2 regions of the Streptomyces sp. NPDC018833 genome follow, and region 1 is predicted to be linked to the other one. Evidence: riboswitches for the same ligand, from Rfam matches in the RefSeq annotation. Region 1 holds a riboswitch; the other holds the start of a gene.
The links. Region 1 has a riboswitch for cyclic di-AMP ahead of ACH5AF_RS02865 (hypothetical protein). Riboswitches for the same ligand answer to the same signal wherever they lie in the genome.
Positions count from the first base shown of each region.

Region 2: it holds a riboswitch for cyclic di-AMP, as region 1 does, so the genes downstream of both, ACH5AF_RS09505 (transglycosylase family protein) here and ACH5AF_RS02865 (hypothetical protein) in region 1, are expected to answer to the same signal.

Region 1 covers NZ_JBIRZM010000001.1:619,173-623,665, forward strand. Annotated here, with positions in the region: gene ACH5AF_RS02855 (hypothetical protein) at 16-423, opposite strand; gene ACH5AF_RS02860 (hypothetical protein) at 425-670, opposite strand; cyclic di-AMP (ydaO/yuaA leader) riboswitch at 874-1,031, shown strand; gene ACH5AF_RS02865 (hypothetical protein) at 1,035-1,442, shown strand; gene ACH5AF_RS02870 (M23 family metallopeptidase) at 1,504-1,809, shown strand; gene tgmA (putative ATP-grasp-modified RiPP) at 2,147-2,338, shown strand; gene tgmB (ATP-grasp ribosomal peptide maturase) at 2,346-3,278, shown strand; gene ACH5AF_RS02885 (glycoside hydrolase family 15 protein) at 4,368-4,493, opposite strand, start outside.
Region 2 covers NZ_JBIRZM010000003.1:505,951-510,443, forward strand. Annotated here, with positions in the region: gene ACH5AF_RS09490 (nucleoside triphosphate pyrophosphohydrolase) at 1-505, shown strand, start outside; gene ACH5AF_RS09495 (cytochrome P450) at 502-1,746, shown strand; gene ACH5AF_RS09500 (transglycosylase family protein) at 1,888-2,859, shown strand; cyclic di-AMP (ydaO/yuaA leader) riboswitch at 3,130-3,337, shown strand; gene ACH5AF_RS09505 (transglycosylase family protein) at 3,341-4,006, shown strand; gene eno (phosphopyruvate hydratase) at 4,308-4,493, shown strand, end outside.

The DNA.
Region 1 (4,493 bases):
CGCGGCTCACCGCTACTAGCCGGCGATCTGCGCGGCCACCAGGGCCGCGACAGCGGCGGCTACCACCGTGGCCGCGACCGCCCCCGGCCATGGCAGCGGATGCCACACCATCAGCACCGTGCTGCCTGAGACCCAGGCGATGTCCGAGGCCACGATCAGGGCGGCCCACCGCACCAACGGCCCGGTGGGCTGAACCGCCACCCACGCCACCAGTGCCCCGAACCCGGCTACCCCAGCACCCACCGCGGGCGGCACGCCGACCGGCCCGAGGCCCCACGGCTCGGCCACGCGCCAGCCGGCGGCCAGCAGCACCGTGCCGCACACCAGCGAGAACACGGCGTTGGCGCGCAGCGCCGCGCGCAGGCGTCGCGTGCTCGGCCATACCCCGGTTGGGACAAGGGGATCCGCGACTACGGCTGTCATGTCATCGCCTCGCCCAGGATGAGCCCGGCCGTGTCGCGGCCCGGTCGTGCCGCCGCTGTTTGGCCGCGGATGGAGTGCCGTGCTCCTCGCGCAGCGCGTTGTCATCGGCATTGGTGTTGCCGAGCAGCAGGTTGTCGCGCAGCGTGCCCGAAAGAACCGGGGCGTCGTGCTCGACGCAGCCGATGGCGGCCCGCCGAACGCGATGTCGGCGCGGGTCGACAAGGGCATAGCAGACTGGATGGCTCACACGCAAACGTGTGCACGCATCCCCCCTTACCGGGGGTACCGGGCCTACGTATCACGAACTCTCTTGTAAGAAAAGACAGTTGATGCGAGTCCGCTTATGGAGACCTTGTGCTCGAACACGAGGTCCCCCTAACGTGCTCGGTGTTCGGATCAGTCGAACACCGCGTGGTCGGTCCGCCGAATCCTGCCCCCGGCGCGCGGCAGCACATCACCACACCGCAGGCAGGAGCGGGGGACCCATCTGCGCCGTACGGGACAACGCGTACCCGGCCGGCTTGGGGTGAAGCCGTGAGAACCACGGCCGGGCGTTTCTCCAGCCCGAACCCGACAGCTCACCTCGCAGGCGTTCGGAGTACGGAGCAACCTTGATATCTGCAGTCGGACGACACCGCGCCCCACGCCCCCAGACCACCACCCGGCAGCTCGTCAGCCGTGCCTCTGCGGTCGCGGCGGCCGTCGGGCCGCCGGTCATCGGAGCCGGCACCGCCAATGCTCTGGACGGTGACGGCGACACCTGTACCGTCGCCTCCGGCGACTCTCTGTCCGCCATCGCGGAGGAACAGGGGGCCGAGGGCGGCTGGCAACAGCTCTATGCGGACAACAAGTCCGTCATAGGCGACGACCCGGACCTGCTGTCGATCGCACTGAAGCTGACGATGGACCGCCCCACCGACACCGATACCGGCACCACGACGGCGATCGGGGCATCGTACGGCTCGAACACGGAGGAGACGGCCCCGACCGCCGTACCCCGGTCGACGGGGGCACCCTGACCGCCGGCTTCGCAGACAGTGGCGACCTCCGGTCCAGCGGCACACCGGCCGGGACTTCGCCGTGCTGGTCGGCGCCACCGCAAGGGCAGCCACCGGCGGCACCGTGGCCTCGACGGGCTGGGACGACGGGTTCTGCTACGAGGTCGTCGTCAAGCACGACGACGGCGAGTACACGCAGTACGCGCACCTGTCCCGTATCGATGGGTCATCGGGCGCCACCGTGGAGAAGGGGCGTGCGCGTCGCACTCTCCGGTGCCACCGGCACTGTCAGTGGGCCCCACCTGCACGTCGAGAGGCCCACCACCCCGTAATACGGTCCGCCGTCGACCCGCTGGACTGGCTGCGGGACCACGGCGTGGAGACCTGACACGTCACCCTGGTCGACGGTTCGCCGCAGGGTCAGTGCGGTGCGACCTCAGCCGTAGACCCCACAGCAGCCGGTGGCCTGCAGTACCTCCCCCGGCGGCGTGCTTGGCGAAGACGTACTCGCTGCCCACTCGGCGAACCCGGATACCAGCGGCTGTCGTCGGTCGGATGGACGCTATGGGCGGCTGCCCGCCGCCACACCCGATCGTTGTCGATGATCCGACCGCCGTCTCCCGACCGGGACGACGCATGACCGCATGCCACAACCTATTCAACGACCCTGCCCGATGAGCACGTTCGGAGCCTGCCGCCCCACCCGGCACGCAAGAGGAGACATGATGAGACCGTTCGCCTTGAACTACGCCCGTCCCGCCGTGCGCCCGCCGGCCGTGGTCCCTTACGCCTATGACCCCACACGTCAATTGAACGTCCTGCCCGATGGGCGCCCGGCCATCAGCGACCGCGACCTGCTGCTGGCGTGCGGCACCACCACGTCCACCGCCGGTTCCCAAACGCACTTCGATGACTGACGGCCCCATGACCGTGCTCGTACTGACCTGCGCCGAGGACGTGACCGCGGACATGGTGGTGTCCGCCCTGGATAATGTGGGAGTCCCGGTCGTACGCCTGGACCCTGCCGACCTCCCGGGCCAGGCTGCCCTGTCGGCCGAATACGTGCGGGGCGACTTCGACGGACACCTGTCGGCCGGTGGTCGTGTGGTGAGCATGAGCGGACTGCGTTCGATATGGGTACGCAGGCCCGGCCGTCCGGCAGCGCATGCCGCCCATCAGTCCGCATGGCTCACAGCCGAGGCCGAACAGGCCCTGTACGGAACGCTGAACTGCGCTGGCGTGCGCTGGATGAACCACCCGGTCGCCGCCGCGCAAGCCCGCTGGAAACCATGGCAGCTACGCGTCGCCCACCGCAGCGGCTTCGCGGTACCCCCCACGCTGATCACCAGCTTTCCGCAGATTGCACGCGAGTTCGCCGCCCAGTACCCGGACCTCGTCGTGAAGCCGGTTTCGGGAGCGCATCCCAGCGACCCGCCGCTGGCACTACCCACCACCCCCGTCGAGCCGGACGCCGACTTCGACGGAGTGACCGCCGGCCCCACGCTCCTGCAGCAGCGCGTGCCCAAGTGTGCGGACATCCGGCTGACCTGTGTGGGGGACGAGCTGTTCGCTGCGCGGAGGGCGTCCGACCCCGACCAGGTGGACTGGCGTTTCACCGACAACGGCGGTGCCTGGGCTCCGGTCAAGGTACCCACCCGCATCGCGCAGGCGGTCCGCGCCTACATGTCCCTCGCCCAGCTCGCCTACGGCGCCTTCGACTTCGCTGAGGACGGTGACGGCACTTGGTGGTTCCTGGAGTGCAATCAGGGCGGGCAGTTCGGCTTCGTCCAACTGGAGACCGGCCAGCCCATCGCCGAAGCCGTCGCAGCCTGGCTGGCTTTGAGTACTGCGGTGTGAGCTGGTCCTCGAGCAGGTCCTCCAGCGTACGCAGGTGTATCCCGGACCGGTCGAGGACGACGAAGCCGCAAGTGTTCAGCAACGGGCGGACCTCGCGGATCGCGCCGGAGACGGTGGAGCGGTCCACTGCGTACAACTCCGCCAGTGCGGCGTGCGGCAGCCCCAGCGCAGCACCGCGTCCCCGTCCATCCAGTTGTGTTCGGGTCGCGTTCGGGACGCAAGGACAGGAACAGACGAGCAAGGGTCGAGAAGCACCAACCTGACTCACCCAGTCTGACCCGCTAAGACGTCATGGATGAGCGCGGATCGGCAAGGGCCGTCAAGATCCTTAAAGGACTCATGATCCGTCGGCCGTGGGTTCGAGTCCCACCCGCCCCACTGCTCAGGCCTGTGACCTGTGGATACGTCTCATCAGAGGCGCGGATTCAGGACTTTGGGCCAACGGACTGAATCCGCTGCTCGTGAGTTCAACGGCGATGCGCTGATCCGCACTTGGTTACTTCGTTGACCTGCGGTTATTCATCGTTCGGTTGCTCTCGCGGGCTGGAGCGGACGAGCTGATCGGCGGGCCAGGGCGGTAGTCGGGACGCTGATGGGACGCAGGGAATCGGAAGTGGCTGACTCGGGCCCATCCTGTCGACGCTGGCCAGTGGGGGACAGCGGAAGGCGTCGGTGGCGGCAGACCGCGGTGCTCCGGCCGCCCCTGCCGATCAGACCAGTCAGCCGTGATGGTGCGCTGCAGCATCGGTTTCGGCCGCCACCAGTGGGGGACAGGCCCAAGCCTCGATTCCGCAGCCGGAGCGAACAGCGACTGCGAGTCGCCTGCGGTCGATGTCCGGGGGCGATTCGGCCAGTGGTGCCAGGGCGTCCTCGAGCCGTGTGATGGCTCTGCCGTGCCGCAGCACTGGGCGGGCGTCGCGCGGTGTCTGTGGTTTCTGATCGAGGGATGCCGCAGGCGGCTCGCAGTCGCGGATCCCACGTGCGCCAGATCTTCGTCTGCTCGGCGATGACCGGGTGGAGGCGGGCGTGGACGTCGTAGGGTGCGTCCTGGCCGAGCAGGCTGGGCTCACCACTGGCGGTGAAGAGCGTTCACCCCAGTTGACGGTCCAGGTTGTAGGCGGCGCTGATCAGCGCCAGGTGCGTGAAGGCCTGGGGGAAGTTGCCGAGCTGCTCGCCCGTCGGCCCGATCTCCTCGGAGTACAGTCCGACGTGGTT
Region 2 (4,493 bases), on a different contig from region 1:
CATCGAGGACGGCGACCGCGACGAGCTGCGCGAGGAGCTCGGCGACGTCCTGCTCCAGGTCGTCTTCCACGCGCGCATCGCCGAGGAGGACGCCGAGAGGCCGTTCTCGATCGACGACGTGGCGGGCACCATCGTCGAGAAGCTGATCCACCGGCATCCGCACGTCTTCGGCGACGAGAGCGCCGAGACGCCGGAGGAGGTCAAGGCGCACTGGCTGCGCACCAAGGCGATCGAGAAGCAGCGCACATCGGTGACCGACGGCGTGCCGCTCGGGCAGCCCGGCCTCGCCCTCGCGGCCAAGCTGGCCTCCCGGGTCCGTACGGCCGGCCTGGACGCGCCGCCCCCGGCCGGCGAGGGCATCGGCTACGAGCTGCTCGCCCTCGCCGTACGCGCGGAGGCGGACGGTGTCGACCCGGAGGCGGCCCTGCGCGCGGCGGCCCGCGCCTACCGCGACGCGATCCGCGCGGCGGAGGGGCACGGCGGGGCGGATACCGTCGAGGGGTGACCGACCCGAACACCCCGCCCGAGCTCTTCACCTGGGAGTTCGCCACCGACCCCTACCCCGCCTACGCCTGGCTGCGCGAGCACTCGCCCGTGCACCGGACCGCGCTTCCGTCCGGGGTCGAGGCGTGGCTGGTGACCCGTTACGCGGACGCGCGGCAGGCACTCGCCGATCCCCGGCTGTCCAAGAACCCGGCGCATCACGACGAGCCCGCCCACGCCAGGGGCAGGACCGGCATCCCCGGTGAGCGCAAGGCCGAGCTGATGACGCACCTGCTCAACATCGACCCGCCGGACCACACCCGGCTGCGCCGCCTGGTGTCGAAGGCGTTCACGCCCCGGCGCGTGGCGGAGTTCGGGCCGCGCGTGCAGGAACTGACGGACCGGTTGATCGACAACTTCGCTACAAAGGGGAGCGCCGACCTCATCCACGAGTTCGCCTTCCCGCTGCCCATTTATGCCATTTGCGACATGCTGGGCGTTCCCCGCGAGGATCAGGACGACTTCCGTGACTGGGCCGGGATGATGATCCGTCACGGCGGAGGTCCGCGCGGTGGTGTCGCCCGGTCCGTGAAGAAGATGCGGGGATACCTGGCCGAGCTGATCCACCGCAAGCGGAACGACCCGGGGGACGACCTCATCTCGGGGCTCATCAAAGCGTCCGACCACGGTGAGCACCTGACCGAGAACGAGGCCGCCGCCATGGCGTTCATCCTTCTCTTCGCGGGCTTCGAGACGACCGTCAACCTCATCGGCAACGGCGTGTACGCGCTGTTGCGCAACCCGGAGCAGCGCGAGCGGCTGCAGCTCTCGCTGGCCGCGGGTGAGAGCGGACTGCTGGCGACCGGTGTCGAGGAACTGCTGCGCTACGACGGGCCCGTGGAGCTCGCCACCTGGCGGTTCGCCACCGAGCCACTGACCGTCGGCGGACAGCGGATCGCGGCAGGCGACCCCGTACTCGTCGTACTCGCGGCCGCCGACCGCGACCCCGAGCGCTTCACGGAGCCCGACGCGCTCGACCTCTCCCGGCGCGACAACCAGCACCTGGGATACGGGCACGGCATCCACTACTGCCTGGGCGCCCCGCTCGCGCGGCTCGAAGGGCAGACGGCGATCGCGACCCTGCTCAAGAGAATGCCGGACTTGCGACTTGCGGGCGATCCGGCCGATTTGCGGTGGCGTGGCGGACTCATCATGCGCGGATTGCGCACTCTGCCCGTTGAGTTCACCCGCGAAACTAGCTGACGGGCCGTCAAAACTGTGACTTTCACGTGATCTGCGCTGCATCGACTTGTGACTTACGTTCGAGTGCGGCTACGTTCACCGTCGACTCGGCAGGCATCAGCAGGCCGCTCAGTCCCCAGTAGTCACGCGAAAGGCAACCGCATGCGCTCCGGGAACGGACGTCACCGTCGACCCCGTCAGGCTCCGGCCATCGTCGTTGCGGCAGGGGTGACCGGCTCGGCCATCGCGCTCCCGCTGCTCGGCGCGGGCTCCGCCTCCGCCGCCGACGCCAACGCCTGGGACCGCGTCGCCGAGTGCGAGAGCGGCGGCATGTGGAGCGCCGACCTCGGCAACGGCTTCTACGGCGGGCTTCAGTTCTCGCAGCAGACGTGGGAGGACTTCGGCGGCACGGTGTACGCGTCGAGCGCCGACCTGGCGAGCCGTTCGCAGCAGATCGCCGTCGCGGAGAGGGTGCTGGAAGCCAAAGGCCCCGAGGCCTGGCCCGTCTGCGCCTCGATCGCCGGCCTGACGGACGACGGCGCCGCGACCGGCGTCGACCCCGGAGACACCCTGCCGCTGCCGGACGCGAACTCGGAGCCCGACGCCGAAACGAATCCCGAAGCCGGTCCCGACGCAAGCGCGTCGGCCGATTCCGCCGACCCGTCCACCGGCCATGCGCAGGGCTCGGGGCGGGCCGCCGCGCCGGACGCGTCGACGACCCCCGCACCCAAGGACGGCGACGCCTCGAGGCCCCCCTCGTCCGATCCGGCCGACTCGTCCGGCGTGTATGAGCCGGGTGCTCCAGGCAGCGGCGAGGCGTCCGACGGGGCGACGGGCAAGCACCGTGGCACGCCCGCGCCGGACGATGCCGAAACGGGCATCGAGGGCAATGAGCGCGATAGCGGGCGTCATGCTTCACGGGGTGACGGATCGGCGCGTGACGGGGCAACGGGTGGCGCGTCCGACGGCGCCTACACCGTCCGGGAGGGCGACACCCTGTGGGCCATCGCCGAGGAGCGGGAGGTGCCCGGCGGCTGGAGCGCCCTCTACGAGGCGAACGAGGCGACCGTCGGTGCCGACCCCGACCTCATCCGGCCCGGTCAGAGCCTCGATGTCGGCCTGAACCGACCGTAGTTCGGGCGTCGATTCGCCGGTATATGTCCGATCTGTGCAAGTGAGACAAGGGTCTCTTTGCTGCAACTGCCGGATCTGGCCCAGCAAATTCGCCCAAGCCGTGCCCGACCTGCGCAAACACCTTCTTATTGGAGGGTGGTTCGGGCGATTTCTCCCCGATGTTCGACTTTGAACATCGGGGAGTGGTGTGTTTACGGTCTGAACCGCTCGCCATCGCGGGCACCGTCGACCGTCACGCCGAATCCTGCCGTCGGTCGGGGGGAACAGTCGTCGCTCAGTGCGCCGAAGGCAGGAGCGGGGGACCCAAGGTAAGTGCCGGTCCCGGTCGTCGATCACGACGGCCGTGAACGGCTTGGGGTGAAGCCGCGCGATGCACGATCGCGCGGCCGGGCAGCTCGTCCACAGGTCCTGACGGACCCGGGGACACCCACCGGCCCGAACCCGACAGCTCACCTCGCAGGCGTCGGTGAGGAGAAGCTCCATGCTGCGTTCCAGCAAGGCCGCGCACCGCCGTCCGTCGAAGGTCGCCCGTATCGCCACACTCGCCGGCGTCGCCGGTGCCGCCATCGCCGCCCCGCTGCTTGGTGCCACCTCGGCATCCGCCGCCACCGCCTCCGAGTGGGACGCCGTCGCCCAGTGCGAGTCCGGCGGTAACTGGTCCATCAACACCGGCAACGGCTACTACGGCGGCCTGCAGTTCTCCGCCTCCACCTGGGCCGCCTACGGCGGCACCGCCTACGCCGCCAGCGCCGACCAGGCCTCCAAGTCGCAGCAGATCGCGATAGCCGAGAAGGTCCTCGCCGGCCAGGGCAAGGGCGCCTGGCCGAGCTGCGGCGTCAACCTCTCCAGCGCCCCCTACAACGGCGGCTCCGCCGAGCCTGCGCAGCCCGCCGCCCAGCCGGCCGAGCGCGCCGAGGCCCCGACCACCCGCTCCGAGCGCGCCGAGGCCCCCGCCCCGAAGAAGGCCGCCGCCAAGCCCGTCAAGAAGGGCGACGGCGAGTACAAGGTCAAGGCCGGGGACACCCTGGGCAAGATCGCCGAGGCCGAGAAGGTCAAGGGCGGCTGGAAGAAGCTGTTCGACCTCAACAAGGACATCATCGACGACGCCGATGTCATCTACCCGGGTCAGCAGCTCCACCTGAGCTGACCCGCCGACCGGGCCGGCGGCTCCATGCGAGCCGCCGCGCGCCCGCTGTCCGCGCCCGCGCGCGGACACTCCCCAGCACCCCGGCCTGGCGCACCTTCCCCCGTTGCGCCGGGCCGGGGTTCGGCCATGAGGGCTTACTTACGAGTAGCTTGCGGGTGTTTTGTCCGGCACGCCCAGCGTTCATGCCCTTTTTCGTCCCACGGGGCGGGCATCGGCCGGGCTTTGCCCCCGCGCCGGTTAGGCTCTTGCCGCAAGGCCAAGCAGACCTCTGCATATTTCTCGCGTCACATCCCAGAAGGAGATGCTCGTGCCGTCCATCGACGTCGTCGTAGCCCGGGAAATCCTGGACTCCCGAGGCAACCCCACGGTCGAGGTCGAGGTTGGCCTCGACGACGGCAGCACGGGTCGTGCTGCTGTTCCGTCCGGCGCCTCCACCGGTGCGTTCGAGGCCATTGAGCTCCGCGACGGTGACCAGAACCGCTACCAG